DNA from 4 places in the Paenibacillus sp. FSL K6-1330 genome. Region 2 is predicted to be linked to each of the others. Evidence: riboswitches for the same ligand, from Rfam matches in the RefSeq annotation. Region 2 holds a riboswitch; each other region holds the start of a gene.
What was found. A riboswitch is a leader RNA that binds a small molecule or an ion and turns the genes downstream of it on or off. The one in region 2 is predicted to bind cyclic di-AMP.

Region 1 (6,052 bases), 440 kb from region 2:
CGGTGCTGGCCACGTCCGCGAAGATCGTCGGCTGGATGAAATACCCCTCCGGATCGCCCGGAAATCCGCCGAGAACCAGCGTGCCTTCGCCTTTTCCGATTTCGATATAGTCCAGAATTTTACGATAGGCCTTATCGTCGATGACGGGCCCTACCTGCGCCGCGGCGTGTAACGGACTGCCGATAACCAGTTTCTTGGAACGGTCGATAACCTTCTGCAGCACGGTATCATAGACGTCCTCATGCACGATGGCCCTGGAGCAGGCGGAGCATTTCTGGCCGGAGAAACCGAATGCGGAGGCGGTGATCGCGTCTGCCGCGAGGTCCAGATCGGCCTCACTGTCTACGATAATGGCGTCTTTTCCGCCCATTTCGGCGATGACGCGTTTGATCCATTGTTGTCCGGGCTGTGTCTTGGCCGCGCGTTCCTGAATCCGCAGTCCAACGTCGCGGGATCCCGTAAAGCTGATGAACCTGGTCAGCGGATGATCCACCAGATAGTCGCCCACTTCCTGGCCCGGTCCCGGCAGGAAGTTAACAACGCCCGGAGGCAGGCTGACTTCTTCCAGTAGCTCCACGAATTTGGCGGCAATGACCGGCGTGGTGCTCGCCGGTTTCAGCACAACGGTGTTGCCCGAGACGATGGCCGCCGTGGTCATGCCTGCCATAATCGCGAGTGGAAAGTTCCACGGCGGAATGACGATGCCGACGCCGAGTGGAATGTAATAGAGATGATTTTCTTCCTCCTCATGAACTGTTAGCGGCTGGGGCGCGCTCAGACGCTGCATTTCGCGTGCATAGAATTCCATGAAATCGATCGCTTCGGCCGTATCCGCATCCGCTTCGGCACGCGTTTTTCCAGCTTCCAGCGTCATCAGTGCGGAGAATTCAAACTTGCGTCGCCGCATGATTGCTGCAGCCTTGTACAAATATCGTGCCCGTTCGCTCGGCGCGGTGTGTTTCCACGTCTCAAAAGTCCGTGCGGCTGTCTGAATGGCTTGTTCCGCAAGTTCGGTATCGGCTTGGGATACAATGCCGATGACCTGACGTTTACGGGACGGATTGACCGACTTTAGGGTACGCTCCGTATGGATTTGGGCACCGCCGATAACCAGAGGGTACGTCTTGCCGAGTTCGGCTTCGACCGCGGATAGCGCAGCATCGTATAACTTGTTGTTCAACTCGTTCTTGAAGTCCAGAAATGGTTCATTCCGAAAAGGTACTCGCATGGAAGGCCCCTCCTTAACATGATATGATTCGGAGCTTTAGGTTTATGGTCCAGCTGCTGAATGCGTCATGGTGGGGTGTTTAGAATCTCTTGGTGAAAAGCTCGATGTTAGATATGTATGTCTTTCTGCATGCCGTCATGATTTTTGCATATGAGTTAAGATAGAGTGCATTTTGGTTTGCCTTTTGCAAAGGGGGAGCTTGCATGGACGGAACCGAACTTTACCGTAAAGTGATCCTGACGGTGTCCGGTAATAAATTCGTGAAGTGGTTGTCGATCAAGTATGGCCGAAAACTGGCGGGCAGATTCATAGCCGGCGATACCTTGGACGAGGCGCTGGATGAAATTGAGAGGCTGAATGAGAAGGGCATTCTCGTCACGCTCGATCATTTGGGGGAGGGTATCACGACGCTGGACGAAGCGGCCGGGTACCGGGAGGAGTATTTGAAGCTTGTAGAAGGGATTGCCAAGCGGGGAGTGAAATCGAACGTTTCGCTGAAGCCGACGCAGATGGGCATGGCACTGGACCCCGAGAAGGCTTACGAGAATATCAAGCTGGTGGCGAAAAAGGCGAAAGAGCACCGCAACTTCGTTCGTCTGGATATGGAGGATTCGCCGTATACCCAGGCGACGATAGACATGACGCTGCGGCTCCATAAGGAGGGGCTGACCAATGTGGGGACCGTGATGCAGGCCTACTTGTTCCGTACGGAGGAGGACGTCAAGAATTTAATCAATGCCGGTGTTAATCTGCGGCTCGTGAAGGGGGCGTACAAAGAGCCGGGAACCATCGCTTTTCAGCAGAAGCGGGAGGTCATTGACAACTATAAGAAATTGATCAAAATGCATTTTGATCAGGGTGCCTACGTTGCGATTGCTTCGCATGATGACAACATCATCGACTGGGTGAAGGTGTTTGCCGAGCAGAGTCACATAGACAAACAGGAATTTGAGTTTCAGATGCTGTACGGGCTACGGATGAACGATCAGGCAGCGCTTGCACAGGACGGCTACCGCATTCGGTGTTATATGCCCTACGGAACGATGTGGTACCCGTATTTTACGCGGCGGCTGGCGGAGAAGCCAGCCAACCTGATGATGGTGCTCAAAAATATGTTCAAGTGAGCGGGGGAAAACAATTAATTCAAAGCGAAGCGAGGACGGTAGCTCTCTAGCTACTGTCCTAGAAGAAATAATACGCCTCCGAGCAGTCCATCAGGAAGGAACGCTCCAGCGGCAAGCTGCCTAACCGCTTACGGGTGATGTGCTGTTGCCGATTGGTCTCCAGATCGGCGAGCGCCGATACGGCGAGCTGCATCCGGGCGGATCCCCACTGGTGCTGCTTCTGGGCATAGCGAACGGCCTCGGTCACGGACATGCCTTTCAGCCTCGTAAAGACGGCTGCCCAGCGGACTAGATCCGTGAATTCCCTGTTGCTTGGCAGCGCATATTCGGCATAACCAGCCGCGTCTTTGCAGCTGATTTTGAACAAACCGCAGTTCCAATCTCGTTTGCTCCAGGGGATAAAGCGTTCAGCCGAGCCCTGGTCGAAACGAAATATCTCCATATGGCGGATGGGCTCTACACTTAATGCGGGAACTTCGGTTTCGATAACGGATGTCAGTGCAGCCTCGATGAATTTCGTCATGATCTACGCTCCTTTATAGGAATGTTATATGCACGGTAAAAAGGCCTGGTGAGCAAAGATCCCCCGCTCTCCAGGCCTTATTGTCGTTAGAGGCCCTGTTCCAGTGGCCGCTTCCGCTTAAGGCTCGGGTGGTGTTCTCTCTCAAAACGCGCCTACGAGGTTAGCTGACGGATTCGGGCTTGAGAGCACCCTACCGCAGTGCCTGACCATCTAGGCACTGCGGATTCACCCCATTCACCAATAGAAGCTCCATTGGCGATTTTGGTTCCCCCGTCTCCCCATCTGTCGGGAGCTCAGCGTATAACGAATGTTTCGATTAGATGGATGAATCATACGCCGGAGGAAACTAAAAGTAAATGATCATATGGGACGGATATATTCCGAAAATTGATGAAAACCGTGTAAGAAAACGTGTACATTCAGTCGTGTCATCGATTATCATGGCAAAATCTCGGTATCTCGATAGATTGCGATAAATACAAGAAAACAAGAGAAATACATAGTATAGAGTAGTATTCGAGAGATAATGAAGCAATACTGATCAGTTCCTGCTCGACATAACGCCACATGTGTTTTTGCTCACATTTACTTCCTGCAGGGCCAGACGTATGATACGAACTATGAATTGACGGACACCAGCGACAGGCATGCAGGCAACCGTTTCATGAAGGCCTACAGGCAGTGTGAGAGCTGCATCAGGCTCTTTTATGGATCGAATCTCGGGCGAAGGCGCCATGGGCCTTCGCTGAAATTGCAGGATGATGCGACTCTCACCGCTCGAACCTGATGCTGTGTTGTTTTGCTAAACCTGGATGTTTAGTCAATGGCTAATAGAATAACATGCTACTCGTTTTCAATTTTCGCTGAGTCCTTGAATGGAAAAGGAACGGGGGAACCAGTCGGGAGATGAATCTATCTCTCAGGGGTGAATCCCATGGACAAGATAACGGTCTATGGGTAGGGCGACTCTCACGCCCGAATCCGTCAGCTAACCTCGTAAGCGTATCGAGAGAGGCAACGATTGTCGTGGACTTGGGCCACGGTGTATTTCACCGTGTCCTATTAAGGAGCCTGCGGGAAGAGTTCTTCTCTTTCCACAGGCTTCTTTGTTGTTGTCTTCTCTTTCCGAACTTAGGAGGAGAACAAAAGATGGAGAAATCGCAGGAGTTTATCCTGGTATCCGCACCGAACAAGGCCGGGGAAGAATTTATCCGCCAGCTGATCTTTAAGCGCATTTCGTTTGTGGCCATAGCCAACAACCGGGTTGAACAGGAGAGGCTGCATGAGCTGGGCTGCACCAACATGATACTAATCGATACAAGGGACGAGCAAACCTGGATCATTCCCGAGTTTCCCGTCAGCAAGGTGTTTCTGTTCGAGAGCAGCTTGAATCTATGCTGCCGCTATTTACGGATTTGCCGGACCTGGACCACAGAGTCGATTTATGTGATTACCCATTCCAGCAATCCGCGATTGATATACAAAGGGCTGGGTGCCGATGTGGTGCTTCATACGAACCATCACCAGGTATCCTTCCTGATTTCGTCCATTGTCAGCTAAGGTCTTGGCTGATATCACAACGAGGTTTTAGGAGGTTATATTCATGCAGGATTTATATATGGTGCTCATATTGGGAGGAACCTACGGACTGTTCATGCTGTTCATGTCTTGGTGTGGGCGCGTGGTTTCTGAACCGGAGGCGGATTAACCATGATGATCATTTTGGTATGCACGCTCTTTATTTTTCTGTACTTGATTTATGCGCTGATTCACCCTGAAAAATTCTAGGGAGACAGCTGAAGGAGGAAGGCATTCGCCATGGGCATTTTACAAATTGCCATCGTTATACTCGTTCTGGTGCTGCTGGTAAAGCCGCTTGGAACTTATCTATATCAGGTGTTTCGCAATGAAGGCAATGGAACGGACAGATGGTTCTCCTGGGCGGAGAAACCGATCTTCGCACTGATTGGCTTGAAAGAACGCAAGGGAATGACGTGGAAAGGTTATGCCATCAGCTTTGTGATGACGAATATCGTGCTGGTCGCGGCTGGGTATTTGATTCTGCGGTTGCAGAGAGTACTGCCCTTCAACCCGAATGGCATCGATAATATGGAATCGACCTTGTCGTTCTCTACGATCATCAGCTTTATGACCAATACGAATCTTCAGCATTACAGCGGGGAGTCGGGGTTATCCTATATGGCCCAGATGGCTGTCATTACGATGATGATGTTCACGTCTGCGGCAACCGGGCTCTGCGTGGCGATTGCTTTTATCCGGGCGGTGACTAGCAAGGGCTCAACCGTCGGTAATTTTTTTGAGGACTTCGTCAAAGCTCACACCCGGGTGTTCATCCCGGCTGCGTTCATCATTGCAATGGTACTGGTTGCGCTGCAGGTGCCGCAGACCTTGAAGCCTACGCTCAGCGTCACGACGCTGGAAGGTAGCGAGCAGCAAATAGCTGTAGGGCCAGTAGCTGCGCTTGAATCGATCAAGCATCTGGGCACCAACGGCGGCGGGTTTATGGGAGTGAACTCGGCACATCCGTTCGAGAACCCGTCCCCGCTGACCAATGTCATCGAAATCCTGTCCATGTGGAGTCTCGGGGCGGCACTTCCGTATACGTTCGGTTTATTCGCCAAGAGCCGCAAACAGGGCTGGATTATTTTCTCGGTGATGATGACCTTGTTTATCGCTTTCCTGTCGCTGAACTATGCCGCTGAAACCAATGGCAATCCGGCGCTGAACCGCTTGGGCATCGATGCCTCGCAAGGCAGCATGGAGGGCAAGGAGGTCCGGTTCGGGGTTGCTCAATCTTCTCTGTTCACGACGGTGACGACCGCGGCCACAACCGGGTCGGTCAACAACATGCATGATACACTCACGCCGCTTGGAGGGATTACGCCGCTGTCCCTGATGATGCTGAACTCTGTTTTTGGCGGAAAGGGCGTTGGGCTGATGAATATGCTCATGTACGCGATATTGGCGGTGTTCCTGGCCGGTCTTATGGTTGGTCGAACCCCCGAATTTCTAGGCAGAAAAATCGAGGCGCGGGAGATGAAGCTGATTGCGATTGTTATCCTGGTGCATCCATTTATCATCCTGGCTCCGACCGCCCTTGCGCTGATGACGGATGCAGGGCAGGCAGGCATTACCAATGCGGGCTTTCATGGCATC
Region 2 (6,052 bases):
ATCATGCCTCGGTTCGAAGGGCTTCCTTGAATTCCTCTGGTGTTGCATTCCACCATTCCTCGTTACGTGAAATCAGCAGCTCACGCAGTGCTTTCTTCTCGACGTCGCCAAGGCCATCCAGAATGATCTTGCGCTTCATCGCCGCATCCATTTTATTCACATGATCGGCGAGGATCTTCCAACCACGACGGGCCTCCTGGTCGATCCACATTTCACAGGCGGTCATGCCTGCATAATGCTGTCCTTCGGCGGTACGGTCTACAGCGACCCACACGATCCATACCTGGCGTCCATTCGGCACTTCATCCCGGTTCATGCTGAAACGGATACCCTTCTCCACCTTACTCTTCGCATGCATGGCTCCAATATCAACTCGGGCCTCGCCATTGTCGATAATGACAGGCGACAGACTGTTCAGATCGATGGAGCCTGATCCAAACCCTTTATGCTTACTCTTACTATTAATAATATTCAAAGCAATCGGTTTCTTCGCACCCTGCTTCTGCTCTTCATTCTCCACTGCTGCCGACCTCCTATATCAGAGCCGATTCTTACGTATCAGCTGCTAAATTGATAACCTTTGTCCCAATAATTTTATTTTAACTAATAATCCCCCAAAAGCAAACATATACATGCACTAGATGCTTGTCAACGGGAGGTTGTTCGATATGGTCCCACCACGTGCTAAAGTCTTTCTATCATCCCTGCTTGCCATAGGTTTGCTTGCAGGATCGATGCCGATATTTCTGAATCCAGGGTCCTCAGCGTCTGCTCTTGCCCCAAATGCGGGCAAGCCCTCCGTCTCTGCTGTGGAGAAGGCCCCTCTCTCACCGCCTAAGGTGCAGCCTAATATTCCCGCTCCGGCCTTAAGCGACCGACTAGTGGAATATCATATGGATGTTCGGTACGAGCCTGAGGAGAACAAGCTTAAGGGCAAACAGACGCTCACTTGGACTCATCCAGGCAAAAAAAGCGTAAACGAGCTGTACTTTCATCTGTACCCCAATGCATTTGCTTCCAATGATACGACCTTTATGAAGGAATCGGGTGGCCGGCTTCGTTCCGATCCCATGCCAGACGACGGATTCGGCTCCATGACGATTACCAGCGTGAAAACAACCGAAGGTCTGGCCCTGACCCATCGCCTTCAATTTGTCCAACCTGACGACGGTAACATCAAGGATCACAGCCTTGTCAAGCTCCGATTGCCTAAACCCATCAAGAGTGGCGAGAGTGTCACCATTCACTTGGAGTTTGAGGTCGAGCTCCCCAAAATATTTGCTCGCATGGGTACCACCGAGAATTTTATTATGGCGGGGCAATGGTTTCCTAAAATTTCGGTCTATGAACCGGCTGGTCTTCGCGGAAGAACAGAGGAAGGCTGGAATCTTCATCAATACCATGGCAACTCCGAATTCTATTCTAACTTCGGCATTTATAGCGTTCGCATCAGAGTACCCGAAAATTACATTGTTGCTGCGACTGGATTCCCTACCAAGCCTGCCCAAAAAATTAACGGGGAAAAAATTTATCAGTTCTATGCGGATGATGTACATGATTTTGCCTGGTCGGCATCGCCGAACTTTGTCACGGCAGAAGAAGCATTCTCCGCACCAGGCGTACCGGGCGTCCGCATCAAGCTGTATCTCGATCCAGCCCATAAAGACTTAAAGGAGCGTTACTTTGATGCTGCCAAGTCGGCACTCGCTTCGTTTGGAAAATGGTACGGAACCTATCCGTATTCCACGTTGTCCATCGTCGTTCCGCCAGAATCGGGCAACGGTGCAGGCGGCATGGAATACCCGACGCTGGTCACGGCCTTCGGGGCCAAAAACGATTCGCCGGGATATGAGCTGGAGCGGACCGTCATTCATGAAATTGCCCATCAATATTTTTACGGAATGATCGCAAGTAACGAATTTGAGGAAGCGTGGCTGGACGAAGCCTTCGCAACCTATGCAGAAGAACGAGTGATGGAAAAAGAATACGGGATTACCTCCAATACGGCGGCTCAGGGAGCATCCATCACTTCCCCTGCACCGCTGAAGATGGAATCCTGGAAATACAGCTCGCACGAAAACTACGCACTGAATGTTTACACGAGGGGCAAGCTGGTGCTGCAAGGCATCGAACGACAGGTCGGTCCGCGGATGATGGAGAAGATTCTTCATACGTACGCCCAGAAATACCGCTTCAAGCACCCGACCACGTCCGACTTCCAGAAAGTTGTAGAGCAAGTAAGCAAAACGTCCTGGCAGCCGTATTTTGACCAATATGTATATGGAAGCCAGATGGCGGACGTTGCCATCGACGTGATCAAAACCAAAAATAAAGGCACGGCGGAACATCCTCGGTATGAATCTACGGTCAAGATAACGAGCAGGGACGGGGATATAACCGATGTGCCAATCGTGTTCGCCTTTGAGGACGGCAAAACGGTGGAGCGAACCTGGAGCGGCAAGGACCGAAAAGTTACTTACACCCTGGAGTACAGCACTCCGCTCGCCTGGGCCATGGTTGATCCGAAATATTCCATCGTCCTAGAGAATAAACACATCAATAACTATATGAAGGCAGGAATGGATCCGAAGGTGGTTACACGCTGGAATCTCAGTATTACCAAGCTTGTGGAGACGCTGTTCGGCAGCCTGTCATGGTGAGGGGGGAGCACATGAAAAGTTACGCAGGCCAAGGGTGGATCAGTGTTAAAGACCAGCTATACGTCTCGATTCTGCTCTTCTTATACCGTTTGCTGTGGGGATACTGCCTGTACCGACTCGTAAAATCGGCAGTCGTTCCCCTTCTTATGCGATATCCGGATTCTGCCCCTAACGAGCTCAGCCGTCTTTTATTCTTCTACGAGGGCGAGATGAGCCTATCCCTGAGCAGCACGGTCCACACCTACGCATGGCTTCTGGCCGGTTTGCTCTTGATCAGGATAATCTTCACCCCGCTCATTCGGGCCGGCATCTTCTACAACCTTCACCAGGAAGCTAAGGGCGAGCGCGGTTTATTCTTCTTCATTGGCATGCGGAAACTGTGGAAACCCGTAACGCTATTCTATCTGATAGAGCTCATTCTCACCTTTGCGCCCGGTTACTGGATTCTGCCCAAAATCCTTCCGATTCTGCTGAATGGGATTCAAGAGCCTGTTCTGCTGCTTCATGCACTGCCCTATGCAGCTGGGTGGTTCTTGTACGCCTATCTGATCCGCCTGTTATTGCTCTATATGCAATTCGGGCGCACTGGGGGGTTCGGTATGATCAGCTCTATTCTGGCACTCTTCCGCCGCTTGGGCACGGCAGTGCTGTTGTCCATCACCATCGGCGGATCAGCCTGTATCATTCTGCTGCTCCTGAGCTCGGCTTCGCTCTTCTGGGCCGGGTTGATCGGCTTAATTATTCAGCAGGCCTCTTATTTCCTGAATGGATTATTCCAAATTTGGGTAATTTCCACCCAATATCATTTGTGGAGAGATTCCTCCTCACAGCATTCTTAATCGTTACAATTCGTTACCCTGATATGGTGAATCATGCTCGCGAATAAGCTGTAATCCGAAGTGACACGTTTTTATCTCGAGCTTGATTTTACAAAGAATAAGCATTCATTTATCCTCTATATTACAAATTTCTGAGCGCCAAATTACAAAAAAACCTGTTTCCCCAAGATGGGGACAGGTTTTTTTGTTTAAAAATGATCTTTCCTCGTTTGCCAAATTGTTAATACTCTGCTAAAATAACGAATATGTTAGTAACAACTTTGTCATCTTTACTGTAACTTTTTTGTTGGAACGATGTAAATTCGTTAACTATGTTGGAACGTCAGACGTCAATGAATGGGTTCATCAACATTTTAAGGAGCCGAATTCCCATAACGATATGGGAAGCGGGGGATCCGTTTTGGGTGAATTGATCTCGCAAGAGAGGGATCATAGGGGACCTTTCAACCGAACCCTTAAGCTAACCTCGCAGGCAATGGAAGGAGCTTTTTGTTTTGAAAAAGAAGTTAACGGCTGTTTCTCTCGGCCTCGCACTCGCACTCACATTAGGGACCGGAAGCGCTTTCGCCGATTCCAAATTAAATACAGCAATCAAACCAGCCATTGGTGTCTCTTATAAAACGGGTGGAACCACAACGAATGGTTTTGACTGCTCCGGATTCACCAGCTATGTTTACAAGAAGCTTGGCCTTAGCCTGCCGCGAACGTCTGCAGCTCAATACAAAGTAGGAACGGCAGTATCCAAGAGCAACCTGAAAGCTGGCGATCTCGTGTTCTTCAACACATCCGGTAGAGGTATCTCTCATGTGGGTATTTATGTTGGAAGCGGCAAATTTGCTCATTCCTCATCTTCGCGTGGTGTCATGATCAGTCCGCTAAGCCAGAGCTATTACGCCAACCGATATGTAGGCGCTAAGAGAATTATGAGTCAGAATACGTACAAATCTGTAGCTGTGAACTACAATTAATGTTGGAACTTTATTGATTTACTCTTATAAGAAGCCCTGGGTTTATGAGATTGTGCCGATCTCATCCAGCGGCTTTTTTCTTTTGTTGATTGTGTGTATACCTTTATAACGTTTAAGACAACGAAAAAGTTTCCACTTTTCAAAAAAAAATGAATGAAGATATTGAAATGACTTCGTTTGGTTATTCCATCCCCAATATCCTCTTATTCTTTATATACCCTTCTCTCTCTTCATTAAACACCGTTTTGGGAAAATATTGATTTTATCTGACGCTTCGACAGCTAATACGATTGAAAAATAGCAAAATTCATCAAGAAATAATTGCCAATCCCGCTTACTGTCTGATAGAATGGACGCAGTAACAACTTTGTCATTAATGTAAGTGCTTTAATACATAGATTGCTATGCCTCGCGGCAGCGAAAAGGAGCTTTCCATGCTGAAGAAAACATTATCAACAGCAGCCCTTAGTATCACACTGCTATTCACTTTGGGCGTTGGCAGCGTGTTTGCTGATAGTGCGCTGGATCAGGAAATCGATAAGGTGCTAGGTACACGATACAGCTACGGCGGTACGACCGCGAGCGGATTTGACTGCTCCGGCTTCACCATGTATGTATATGCCAAACTCGGTTTGAAGCTCCCGCATCAATCCGGCTCTCAATTCGACATGGGGACAAGCGTGTCCCGTAAGGATCTGCGCGCTGGCGATTTGGTGTTCTTCAACACATCGGGCCAGGGCATCTCCCACGTCGGCATTTATGTCGGCGATGACAAATTTGCCCATGCCTCGACCAACCGCGGCGTGGTTATCAACCGCCTTGCAGAGGAGTACTATGATCAGCGATACGTGGGTGCAAAGCGTATCATGAGCGATGATACGTATGAAGAGTCGGCTGGTGAATCATCCTAAGCTTTAGAGGCTAATCATCCCTATACATACTGCTTGCCCGTTAAAGGAGCCCTTACCTCTCTTTGACGGGCTTTTTGATGCGACTTGGATATTCGGAAAAGGGTTATCATTCATATATACGATAGGAGGACTTCACCAATGGATGCAACACCGATTTCATTTCACACCGTAGTCATGCGTGAAGAGCACGCAAAGGAAATATGCGCCTGGACCTATCCTCCTCCCTATAATATCTATGGCTTTCTTCCCTGGGAGCAGATGAAAGGACTTGAGGTCGAGTTTGGCGATCCCGACATTCGCCAGAGGCAGTACATCTCGATTCTGGATGAACGGGAGGCCCTGTGGGGATTTGCCCAGCTGTTTCCGATGCACGAGGTGACACGAATCGGACTTGGCATGCGGCCTGATTGGTGCGGGCGCGGAATGGGTAAACGGTTTATGGAGGCGATTGTTCGGGAAGCCAGGCGGAGGCGGCCTGTCGACGAAATCGACCTTGAGGTGTTGACCTGGAATGAGCGCGCGATCCGCACGTATCAAAAGGCAGGCTTTCATATCACCGATACGTATGAGCGACTTACACCAACGGGAAATGCCCTTTTCCACTGTATGGTGTATGAGCCGCCGGCTAATGAGGAATAGTAATCTTTGTCTATATGAAAAAGCACAATTTTGTG
Region 3 (6,052 bases), 930 kb from region 2:
GGTGACCTCGTCAAACACCATTACCTTCGGCCGCATGACCAGCGCTCTGGCGATGGCAACCCGCTGCTTCTGCCCCCCGGACAGATTGGACGGATACATCTTCAGCTTGTCGGCCAAACCGACCTTGCTTAGCATGGAGACGGCCCGCTCCTCCGCCTCTTCCTTGGATAAACCCAGCACCTTACGCGGGGCCTCCGTCACATTGCGAAGTACATTCATGTGCGGGAACAGATTAAAATGCTGGAAGATCATGCCGACGTTGCATCGCATCCGGTGCAAATGCTTTTCGCTGGCCCGAACCAGCTTCCCTTTCTCTTCCATATGCCAGAGCAGCTCGCCATCAACCTCGATGGTTCCTTCGGTGGGTTCTTCCAGCGTCATCAGCATCCGGCCCATTGTCGTTTTGCCCGATCCGCTTGGACCGATCACAGCCACCTTTTCTCCAGGCTGCATCTCCAGATCGATGCCTTTAAGCACCTGGAGATCACCAAACGACTTGGTCACGCCCGTATATTTCACAATCGGCTTGGTACCCGTAGCGGGATTGTTCCCCTGCTGCGGTACCTTCGAAGCTTCCGCTTGCTCATCGATCACAACGGCATTCAATAGACTCCCTCCTTTATTTTCCACGCTGCAGATTCAAACGTTTTTCCAGCCTTTGCACAAGCAAAGATGCGATATAACTGATGATCAGGAACAGAATCCCGACCAGCGTATACGGCTCAAATGCACGGAACGACTGCGACACGATATTTTTGGCCGTCAGCATCATCTCCACCAGCGTGATGGCGCATAGAATCGGCGTTTCTTTAAACATGACAATTAAATAATTGCCCAGTACCGGAATGATTGGCGGCACCGCTTGCGGCAGGATAATACTTCGCCAGGTTTTAGCTTTCGTGTAATTCAGTGCTGTGGCAGCCTCCCATTGCCCCTTCGGCACTCCCTCGATTCCGGAACGGTACACCTCGGACAGATAGGTGCTGTAATGCAGCCCGAGACCGATGACCCCGGCATAGAAGGCCGGAATGGAAATTCCCGTTAGGAGCGGCAGACTGTAATACAGGAAGAAGACCTGAACCAGCAGCGGTGTATTGCGAATAAATTCAATGATTCCTTTGGTTATAAGCGACAACAGCTTAAATCGGCTCCGCGTCGCAAAGGCAAGCAGCAATCCGATGATTAATGCCACCACGAAAGCGCAGATCGTCACCCATACCGTCATCTTTAACGCACTCAAGAGCTGCGGCAGGATATCCCACACATAGTTCCAGTCCCACATGTCTATAACCTCCCCGCTGTCCATTTACGCTCCAGCAGTCGAACTGCCAGCGATACGAGCGTAGCAATGACAAAATACATGAGGAGCAGCAGTACCAGAATCTCGGTCGTCCAGGAGATGTAATTGTTGCGGAGCACCATCGCCTGATACGTCAAATCCGCCATGGTGATGAAATAAACCAATGAGGTGGATTTGATGAGTTCCACAAGCTGATTCCCGAAAGGGGGAAGCATTCGCAAGGAAGCTTGAGGCAATATCACATTCAACAGCCTTTGCCAAGGCTTCAGATTAAGCGCTAAAGCGGCCTCCCACTGTCCTTTCGGAACGGCCAGCACAGCGCTTCGGACGATCTCCGAGCCGTATGCGCCGAAGTTTAGCCCGATCGCAAGGATGGCCGCCAACATTTTCGGCAGCTCGATGCCGATGAACGGAAGAGCGAAATACAACCAAAACAGCTGCACCAGCAAGGAGGTTCCCCGAAAGACTTCCACGTACACGGCTGTCAATGTGCGAATGATCCACAGCTTCGACAGTCGGCATAACCCGGCTGCAAAGGACATCACGACCGCAAGGATGGCTGAAAAGAAAGCTACCACAATCGTGATCTCCGCCCCTTTTAGCAGCGTAGGGAGAAAATCAATCCACGAATTCGGCATACTATTCCCCGCAAAGCGCAGCAGCCGTCATTTCACCCGGAAGCTCTTCTTCTGTGAATCCGAACTTCTGCAGAATTTCCAGCAGCTCGCCCGATTCCTTCATTTTTTGCAGCTCCGCATTATAAGCCTCCTGGAACTCGGTATCCGCTTGGCGGAACGCCGTAGCTCCATAACCCCGAACGCTTTCTCCATCGATGACCGGCTGCTCGAAATCAGTTACACGTTCGATGTTGTCATCACTAGCCGAATCCAGCATCGCCTGCAGAGAGGGTCCCGTCATGGTAATCGCCTGTACCCGGTCTGCCTGAAGGGCGCTAATAGCCGAGGCCTGGTCGGGGACCTGTATGATCCGGTCTGAAGGAATACCGGACTTCTCCATATAGCCGATTTCAACCGCGCCTGTCATGACGGCGACCTTAGCCTGGTCATGATTAGCAATATCCTCATAACTTCCGAGTTCCATCGGATTCCCTTGCTTCACCGCAATGGCTTCCCCGATGCTGTACTCCGGATTGGCAAACAATACGGCGGAGCAGCGGTCCGGATTAATGAACATGCCTGCGGTGATTAGATCAAACCGCTCGGCCTGCAGTCCGGCAACCAGTGAACCGAATTCCGTCAGCTCTCCCCTCATTTCCTTGATGCCAAGCCGCTCCAGAATAACCCGAGCAATCTCAACGGCTTCTCCCGTCAGCTCCCCGTTGGCCTCTTTATAGGCATAAGGCTTCTCATTCGCAAAACCTACGGTGATATACCCTTGCTCCATGGCGCGATCCAGTGTACTCCCTTTGTCACCGCAAGCCGCAAGCAATACCACCATAGTCACTGATAACATCAGCACAAGCACTCTCTTCAAAACCTTCCACAACCTTTCGTTATGACTTTGCAATCCTTACAAAATGGCATGTTGAAATTACCCTTGTTAACGCATATGTTAACTTGGATATAAGGACATTCAGACACCTTGCACGGGTCGGGGCTTCAGGGAAGATGATTCATCCATCTCCTTGCACGCTTAAACCCAATGCCATCCGACTGATTCAATTGGTTAAACATTTGCAGGCCTTGCCCCTCCTCTTTAGCAGAATACAAAAAGACCACCAAACAGGGGATTTAGACATAGCTCCGCCAGCAGGGGGTCAAAAAATAGAGAAAAGGCCCCTAAGAGAATCAAGGGCCTTTGTTATGAACATCCATTATGTATGCAAGACCCATCCACTGCTGACGAGGTTAGCTGACGGACTCGGGTAAGATGGTACCCTACACTCATGATTCCAAGTGACTCGCCCCTGGTGAAACTGGTTCCCCCGCTTTCCGGAAAATGTATGCCGGAAACTAAGCGTGTGTCCATGATAAAGGGAAGTTTAGGAAAAGTCAAACCCCTTAAACCGCTTTTTCTGGAAATTCACACGCAGAAATGCCATTCTTCCGGGGTGTATGACAAGCTAGAAAAATGCCTCATTCAAGCTTGTCCACCTACAACATAGGAATTTTATCCCAGACCAATTTTTCGCTATATAGCAGGCGTTTGCCATGCCTCCCTTACTCGTTCATGTGATGGATAGTTTATGCCATGAATTAGACCAAAACAGTGGAAAGCTTCTACAACTCCATCTGAACCAAAAAAAATTTTTGATTATCCATTAAAAACCCATTATGACTCATTTACTTCTAGTTACGGGAGCGCTGGTGCCAGCATCATATATTAACCGCCGATAAGTGTCGGGATTTTTGGTCCATGGATTATACGGCTGTATATCCGCCATCCACCAGTAAGCTTGTGCCTGTAATGAAGGACGCATCTTCACTGGCAAGGAACAACACGGCTTTGGCTACTTCTTCCGGCTGTCCCAAGCGGCCCATCGGATGAAGGCCGACCAGGTGCTCGGTGATCGCTTCCGTTCTTCCCTTAATAAGCGGAGTATCGATGTATCCCGGGCATACGGCATTGACCCGGATCCCTTTTGGAGCATAATCCGCGCCCATCGACTGGGTTAACAGCTTAACGCCTCCCTTAGCGGAAGCATAAGCGGTAACACCCGCTTTTCCGACATGGCTATGGATCGAGCCGCAGTTTACGATCGCCCCTCCGGTTCCTTGGGATAACATCTGTTGGATTACATATTTATCACACAGGAACACCCCTGTAAGATTAATATCAATCGTCTTTTGCCAGTTGTCCATCGACAACTGATCAGCAGGGGCATCATGAGCAATGCCTGCATTGGCGAACAATACATCGACACGGCCAAAATGCTCAACCGTCTGCTTCACCATATTTGCAACTTCCTGTTCTTGGGTCACATCCGTCTTAACGAACAGCGTTTCAAAGCCTGCGCCTCTTAATTCATCCGAAACAGCCTGTCCCCGGTCCGAATAATCTGCAATAACAACCTTGGCTCCCTCTTCTACAAAAAGCCTTACTGCTGCTTCGCCGATCCCGCTGGCGCCTCCCGTCACAATGACAACCTTGGATTCAAATTTCATTTGTCGACCACTCCTATATTGTGAATTCATCATATCGATTCCATATTCATGTAGAGTTAACATATTCCAGGCATGATATTCCACAAGCCCCTGTTTCTTTCATGAACAACATCCTATCGAATAACGGCATATGGACGCTCACAACTTAATATTCGCCGCATCCTAACCTTATCCAGCCTGTCCATTGTTATACAGGCCGCTCGATTGTAAACATCTCTCCCAGTGAAGCATAGATATTACCAGCCATACGGCTCACAGGCTTCAACTTGGCAGCGTCAATCCGGCCTTGCTCGTAAAGTTCCTCCGCAACATGGAAGCGGACTACGCGGGCAATCAGCAGATCGGCACCAGGCAGCTGATCCGCTGCATTCAAAGTGACGACCTGCTCCAGCACGCATTCCATGCGAATCTTGCTCTCCAGAACGCCGGGAACTTTAACGACCTCGCTAACGACCGGGGTTAAATGCGCTCTGTCAAGTTCACTCTCATGCGGGGGCAGGTTCGCCGCCGTTTCGTTCACGGCTTCAACATTGTCTTCGTCCACGATGTGGATGACAAGCTCACCGCTTTGCATGGCATTTCTCGCTGTATCCTTAGCCGTACCGTTCTTCCGCTGAACGGAAACGGACAGCAGGGGCGGATTGCTGGACAGAATGGAGAAATAACTGAATGGTGCCGCATTCAGCACACCGTCCTCCGATAATGTCGTAACAAAAGCGATCGGTCGCGGAACAACGCTCCCGATGAGCAGCTTGTAAGTGTCCCGTTCGCTTTGGGTATTCGGGTCAATGGATATCACTTTAGTTACCCCTCTCTTGTGTTTTGACTTGAATAGGCTCCAGACCTTCCTCAATACGGGCTCGCTCCGGTTCAAACCAGGCAGGTAGTTTCAATTGTTCCCCCAGTGAGTCCAGATCTTCATCCACCGTAAATCCGGGTAGATCGGTTGCGATCTCAAACAAGATCCCCCCTCGTTCCCTGAAATATAACGATTTGAAATAGTTGCGGTTCTTAATATCCGTTGGCAAAAAGCCATGCTGTTTCACCCACTCTTGCCATGTAACATGCTCAACATCATCTTGAGCCCGCCATGCGATATGATGGGTCGTTCCGGCCCCCCCGGCGCCCCACGGGATATCCCGCATCGGTAAATCAATCACGTTGCCGAAGGGCCCTGCTGACTGAAACCGCGCATAGTTAACGTCCTCTCCCATGAAGGTCAGTCCCATTACCTGCTCCAGCGCTATCTTCGTTTCCTTCCACTTGCTGCTGAACAGGACCGCACCACCAAACCCCTTAATCGCTGTGTCCGGCGTTACATCGTCTACAGACCAACTGCTCTTCGGTCCGTCTTCCCGCTCGACCAGCTCCAGAGAAAGTCCATCGCGATCGGAGAACTGAAGATAGTGTTCGTTAAACCGAAAGGCTTTCATGACAGGAACGCCGAAGCTCCGTAAACGCTGTTCCCAATAAGGCAGGGCACCCGCAGGGACAACAAATGTTGTATACCCAACCTGCCCTCCTCCACGTCTCCCTCTTCGCGAAGCAGGAGACGGAAAGAAGGTGATAATAGTCCCCGGGTGTCCCTCTTCATCCCCGAAATACAAATGGTACACCTCAGGCGCAT
Region 4 (6,052 bases), 570 kb from region 2:
GCCGAAATCAGGATCGTCCAAAAATATTCCTTCAATGAGAGGAAATTGATCGGTTCATCAATGGCCCCGATGCTCTCGAGCAGAATATTGATGCTTCCGTTTTCCGTTGACAGCAGGGCAGTGGTGAAGCCTGCCACAATAACCCATGATAAGAAATGAGGCAGATATGTAATCGTCTGGATGACTCTTTTGAATAACATATGGCGAACTTCATTCAATAAGAGGGCCAGTAGAATCGGTGCTGGAAATCCGATAAAGAATTTCAACAGACTGATCACAATCGTGTTGCGCAAAATTCTTTCAAACTCGGGGGCGGCAAAAAAGGCTTCAAAATGCTTAAAACCAACCCACGGGTTATCCCAAATCCTTGAGCCGGTGAACAGGTTATAATCCATAAAACCGGTGATCACGCCATACATAGGCAGATAGGCAAAAATGAATACCAGAATCACGCCGGGTAATACCATGAGTTGAACATCCCATTGCTTCATTAAGCGCCTAAGGAAACTTTTGTTATGGACTTTTGGCTGCCGGGAAATGGGTGATGGTTGCTGTTCTGTAGTAACTTGCGGCATATAGATCCTCCTGTTACGAAATGATGTAAAAGCATGCCAGGTCTCTGAATATCGACCATTCCGAAACCGCTTGCAATTGACTTAGTATCATTCTAACTTTGGGAATATTTTGAATCTATATAATAAAACCCCGATTTTTTACACTTCTACCGGAATGTTTTATCCTTTCCAGCCAATAAAAAACGTCGATCGACTTACTTTCTCAGCAGACAGACCGCATTTAGTGGAAGTTTTTCTTGCAATATATGGATGTTAAGCCCTCGGATGTTTATACTTTCTTATCTCTAAAAAAAGACTGCCTTCAGGTCATATAGACCTTCAAGACAGTCTTTGTATTCATCTTTAAGCACCGGTTATTGTAGTCCTGACCTCTACCACCGTTGAGAAGAAGGTAGCTCCTTCGCCCATGTCCGACAACCTGTCGGGTGTAAGGGCATTGGCGCGCTGCTTCCTGCCTTCGCCTTCCCACCACAAGCCTTGGCTGACCACGGTGCCCGGCAGCATTTTATCCGTCACCTTGGCTCGGACTTCGTAGGTTCCACGGTCGTTGTACACTGTAACCATGTCTCCGTCCACTATACCGCGTTCCTCTGCATCCGCCGGATGAATCTGCAGGGCAGGCTCCTTCTCCAACTTCTGATGCTTCTCCACATTCGCAAAGGTCGAATTCAGGAAGTTGTGGTTTGGCGGCGAAATGAACATAAGCGGGTATCTGTGCCCGCGGCCGCGCCTTACACCGTCATATCCTTCCTTCAAGGGCACGTAAGTCGGAAGAGGCGGAAGACCTGCTTCCTCCAACTTCGCGGAGTATAGCTCGATCCGGCCCGAAGGCGTCGGCAAACGATCCAGATATGTTTCAAGCGGCGTCATGTCAAGCTTCACATAGCGGTGTACCTTTAGCTTGTCCAGCGTGACGCCGTTCAGATAAGGGTTGTCCGGGAAGTCGAGCGCTCTTGCCATCATCTCCTCTTCGGTCTCATGGAAGGCCGGGTCGGTGAACCCCATGGCCCGGCCCAGCAAGGAGAACAGCTCCACGTTGCTCTTGCTCTCCCCGAGCGCCGGAATGACCGGCTCCTGCAGCTGGATATACTGATGCCAGTAGGATGCGAACAGGTCCGTATTCTCAAATGAGGAGGTTGCCGGAAGCACGATATCCGCATACTTGGCTGTATCCGTCATGAACAAATCGTGTACGACGGTAAACAGATCCTCTCTTGCAAACCCTTCGCGCACCCGCCCGGTGTCAGGAGCGACAACCAGCGGGTTGCTGCAATAGACAAAGACCGACTTAATCGGCTGTTCGGTCATGGCAAGCGCCTCGCCGATTCGGTTCATGTTAATGGTCCTGGCATCCGGATTCGGCCGGAGATCCGGACGCTCCAGTGCATCACTGTCCATGCTGTTGTAGCCACCATTCGACTTGGCAGCCCCTCCGCCCCGCTTCAGCCATTGTCCGGTCAAGGCCGGAAGCGCCGCGATGCTGCGCACCGTCAAGCCGCCATTGTCGTGATGCTGAAGACCGTTACCAATATGAATATAAGAAGTACCGGCCCGGCCATACAGCTCGGCCAGCTTCTCGATATCCTCTACCGGAATGCCGGTAATGGAGGATACATGCTCCGGCGTATAGTCTTTGACATGCTCACGCAAGGCTTCATGCCCGAGCGTATACTGCCGGAGGAATTCCTCATTCACCATGCCATCTCGGAACATGATGTGCATGAGGCCGACCGCCAGTGCCGCATCCGTGCCCGGAAACAGCGGAATGAACCAATCCGACCATTGCCCGGTCTGGTTCTTATGAACATCAATCACAATGACCTTGGCACCGGCCTTGCGTGCTTTCTCTGCCAGCACTACTTGGTGCATATTGGTGCTGACGATATTACCGCCCCAGACAATGATGACATCGGCATGAACGGTTTCCTCCGGGACGGTGCCTCCATTAAACCCCATCACGGATTTCCAGCCCGCAGTGCCTGCGGAATTACAGATCGACTGCTTCAGGCGGCTGGCGCCCAGCCTGTTGAAGAATCTCCGATCCATACCGTCCACGCTCAATATCCCCATATTGCCGTAAAAGCTGTATGGTAGAATGCTCTCGGAGCCATATTCCTTGATCAGCTTCTTGTAGCGCCCGGTAATCTCCTGAATCGCTTCATCCCAGCTGATCCGCTCGAAAGCCCCCTCACCCTTGGGCCCTACCCTCCGCAGCGGATAAAGCACGCGCTCGGGATGATACACCCGATGTGCCATATTGCGGACTTTATTACAGATGGCTCCCTGCGTCATCGGATGATCCGGATTGCCGGTAACCTTCACGATTTTTCCATTCTCTTTATGCAGCAGCAGACCGCAAGTATCGGGACAATCCAACGGACATACCGCCGGAAACACACCATTCTCCTGATGAATCATCGCTTGAGTCATTTCGTCCATTCCCCCTTGTACACGCTGAATCATATCCCCTTATCTTAAAAGAAAATCAGGGCTCCAGTAAAGTCTTACATTTTTTTCTGAGCAGGTGTTTCACTCTACTTCCTTCCGGGTATATTCCTATCAAGAGCAACGAAGAGGAACCCAGACCCTTTCTCTTCCTTGCCAAATCATGGACCACTCCCAAAAAATTCGCCATGCCCATGTCTCCTCCCCCGAGACCGGCATGGCGAATTTGTTTGTATGCAGCGTCTATCGCATCACATCTGGGCTACTTGCCACTTACGCATCATAGAAAGTCATGCTTTCTATAGCAAACATGCAAAAAACAAAGCCTGTCAAAGCCACATATTTATGTAAGCGCTTATCTGTCATTTTTTATAAATAATTCTGCTTTATTCTTCGTTGGAGGGTGTTTTACAAAAGATTTGAGCAGGCGTAATATACTATTCAGCTTCGAAATCATTCTTCATATTCACATGACATTCGCTTAATTTCCAATTGGGAAAGCGGGGGAACCACACGTATGGATGGATACCTATAGGATCTGTCAACCATACTATGGGGTGAATCCTGATGCAGCGCGTACTTACGCCGCGACTATTATCAGGTAGGGCGACTCTCACCGCCCGAATCCGACAGCTAACCTCGTCAGCGTTGATGGAGAGGGTTGTGAACTTGTGATCAAACACAGGGTTCTAACCTGTGTTTTTTGTTTGCCAAAAATCAATATTGGAATGGAGATAGCCCATATGTCCAGCACATGAGGCACACCGATTGAAGTCACTTCAAGCAGCTCCCATCATGTACCTATTCTTAATCGGCGGTGAAAAACATGTTATCTTCTATCAAACGATTCCTCATCGGAAGACCCCTTAAATCAACGGAATTGGGCGAGCAAAAGCTGAACAAAACCAAAGCGCTGGCCATCCTTTCATCCGACGCCTTGTCGTCCGTGGCCTATGGACCTGAACAAATTCTGATCGTCTTGATGACCGTTGGCGCGGCTGCCTATTGGTATTCCATACCGATTGCCGTCGGGGTCCTGGTCTTATTGCTGGCACTTATCCTATCATATAGACAAATTATTTTCTCATATCCGCATGGCGGCGGAGCCTACGTGGTTTCCAAACAGAATTTAGGCATGTATCCAGGATTGGTCGCTGGCGGCTCCCTGCTGGTCGACTACATCCTGACGGTTGCGGTCAGCGTATCGGCGGGGACGGACGCGATCACGTCGGCTTTTCCGGAATTGCATGCCTACAATCTGCCCATCTCCATCGTGTTCGTTCTATGTTTGACCGTACTCAATTTAAGAGGGGTTACGGAGTCGGCCACCATATTGGCTTATCCGGTTTACTTGTTTGTACTGGCGCTGTTTATCCTGATTGGCGTCGGAATATTCAACATAGCTACAGGCCATGCATCACCAGAGCTTCACACGCCGATCGGCACGCCTGTCGCCGGTCTCAGCTTATTCCTGCTCCTGCGGGCATTTGCCTCGGGCAGCTCTGCCCTGACCGGCGTTGAAGCCATTTCTAACGCCATCCCGAATTTCAAGGATCCCGCTCCGAATAATGCGGCCAAAACCTTGGTCGCGATGGGATCCTTGCTGGCAATGTTATTTTCGGGCATCGTATTCCTGGCCTATTACTATGGGGTTAGCCCCAGCGAGCAAGTCACTGTCGTTTCCCAGATTGCCGAGCATACTTTTGGACGAAACGTTTTTTATTACTTTATCCAAGGAACCACGGCTCTCATTCTGATCCTGGCCGCCAACACGGGATATTCCGCCTTCCCGCTGCTTGCCGTTAATCTGGCGAAGGATAAATTTATTCCCCGAATGTTCACCGTCCGGGGGGACCGTCTGGGATATTCAAACGGGATTATCATACTTGGGTTCTTCTCCATTCTGTTGCTGCTGGCTTTCGAAGGCAAAACCGAGCATCTGATTCCTCTGTATGCCGTCGGCGTGTTTATCCCTTTTACCCTCTCCCAAACAGGGATGATGGTGAAGTGGATTCGCGAAAAGCCCGAAGGATGGATCGTCAAGCTGATCATTAATACCACCGGCGCATGCATTAGCTTTATCGTGACGATGATCTTCTTTTTCACGAAATTCGCCCAAGTGTGGACCGTCTTGATTTTCCTGCCGCTGATCATTTGGATCTTCACACGAATCCACAAACATTATGAGGCCGTAGCAGACCAGCTGCGAATTACGACCTGTGAGCCGGTTAAGCCGATTGAGGGAAATGTTATTATTCTGCCTGTGGCGGGAATCACGCATGTGGTGGAGAACTCGCTGAATTATGCCAAATCACTGGGAGCAGGACAAATTATCGCGGTGTACGTGCCGTTCGAGCGGGAGGACGAGGCGGCCTTCCAGGAAAAATGGAAGAAGTGGCAGCCGGACATCCGGCTGGTGACGCTGCACTCGCCTTATCGGAGCATCATTCAGCCGCTGACCAAATTCATCGATACCGTGCAGCGGAAGGCAAGCGAATCCCACTACCAGGTTACCGTTGTCATACCGCAGTTCATCCCCAAGAAGGGCTGGCATAACTTCCTGCACAATCAGTCCAGCTTGCTCATTCGCGCACATTTACTGTATCGGAGAGATGTGATTATCACCACAGTACCTTACCATTTAAAAAAATAGCGGGCTTGTTCCGCTGCGACTTATACAAGGAATCCACTCCGCCAACAACACTAAAAAAGCTGCGATCATCCGATCCCTATTCTTAAGGGAGCGGTCAATTGCAGCTTTTTTTCCTCCGCCTAGACGCTTACCAGGCTTCGGGATATTAAGAAACATTCTGCGCAGAATGAACCTGTTGAGCAGTGCCGGTAGTTGGCGCAGACGGCAGTGCGGCGTCTTGTTCGCCGCGAAGCATGACCTCAACCTTATCATCCTTCTTCAAATATACGGTCCCGTAGGCAGCTCCCACAAACAGCGCGCCTCCGACGAAATTGCCAAGCCATACCGGAATGAAGTTCACCAGATACTCGCCCCAGCTGTAATATCCTTCAAATATCGC

Region 1: it holds a riboswitch for cyclic di-AMP, as region 2 does, so the genes downstream of both, NYE54_RS02420 (hypothetical protein) here and NYE54_RS00495 (C40 family peptidase) in region 2, are expected to answer to the same signal.
Region 3: it holds a riboswitch for cyclic di-AMP, as region 2 does, so the genes downstream of both, ehuB (ectoine/hydroxyectoine ABC transporter substrate-binding protein EhuB) here and NYE54_RS00495 (C40 family peptidase) in region 2, are expected to answer to the same signal.
Region 4: it holds a riboswitch for cyclic di-AMP, as region 2 does, so the genes downstream of both, NYE54_RS31710 (APC family permease) here and NYE54_RS00495 (C40 family peptidase) in region 2, are expected to answer to the same signal.

Annotation. Positions count from the first base shown of each region.
Region 1 is NZ_CP150269.1:543,255-549,306, forward strand. It holds gene pruA (L-glutamate gamma-semialdehyde dehydrogenase) at 1-1,228, opposite strand, end outside; gene NYE54_RS02410 (proline dehydrogenase family protein) at 1,432-2,352, shown strand; gene NYE54_RS02415 (hypothetical protein) at 2,411-2,875, opposite strand; cyclic di-AMP (ydaO/yuaA leader) riboswitch at 3,009-3,184, opposite strand; cyclic di-AMP (ydaO/yuaA leader) riboswitch at 3,727-3,894, shown strand; gene NYE54_RS02420 (hypothetical protein) at 4,025-4,435, shown strand; gene kdpA (potassium-transporting ATPase subunit KdpA) at 4,694-6,052, shown strand, end outside.
Region 2 is NZ_CP150269.1:101,171-107,222, reverse strand. It holds gene NYE54_RS00510 (YwhD family protein) at 2-520, opposite strand; gene NYE54_RS00505 (M1 family metallopeptidase) at 669-2,660, shown strand; gene NYE54_RS00500 (hypothetical protein) at 2,672-3,499, shown strand; cyclic di-AMP (ydaO/yuaA leader) riboswitch at 3,849-3,989, shown strand; gene NYE54_RS00495 (C40 family peptidase) at 3,994-4,467, shown strand; gene NYE54_RS00490 (C40 family peptidase) at 4,905-5,378, shown strand; gene NYE54_RS00485 (GNAT family N-acetyltransferase) at 5,517-6,017, shown strand.
Region 3 is NZ_CP150269.1:6,598,232-6,604,283, forward strand. It holds gene ehuA (ectoine/hydroxyectoine ABC transporter ATP-binding protein EhuA) at 1-606, opposite strand, end outside; gene ehuD (ectoine/hydroxyectoine ABC transporter permease subunit EhuD) at 620-1,282, opposite strand; gene ehuC (ectoine/hydroxyectoine ABC transporter permease subunit EhuC) at 1,285-1,938, opposite strand; gene ehuB (ectoine/hydroxyectoine ABC transporter substrate-binding protein EhuB) at 1,940-2,773, opposite strand; cyclic di-AMP (ydaO/yuaA leader) riboswitch at 3,145-3,290, opposite strand; gene NYE54_RS30140 (SDR family NAD(P)-dependent oxidoreductase) at 3,682-4,425, opposite strand; gene NYE54_RS30145 (flavin reductase family protein) at 4,613-5,224, opposite strand; gene NYE54_RS30150 (ring-cleaving dioxygenase) at 5,226-6,052, opposite strand, start outside.
Region 4 is NZ_CP150269.1:6,954,519-6,960,570, forward strand. It holds gene NYE54_RS31700 (ABC transporter permease subunit) at 1-575, opposite strand, end outside; gene NYE54_RS31705 (molybdopterin oxidoreductase family protein) at 918-3,005, opposite strand; cyclic di-AMP (ydaO/yuaA leader) riboswitch at 3,489-3,684, shown strand; gene NYE54_RS31710 (APC family permease) at 3,847-5,673, shown strand; gene NYE54_RS31715 (formate/nitrite transporter family protein) at 5,819-6,052, opposite strand, start outside.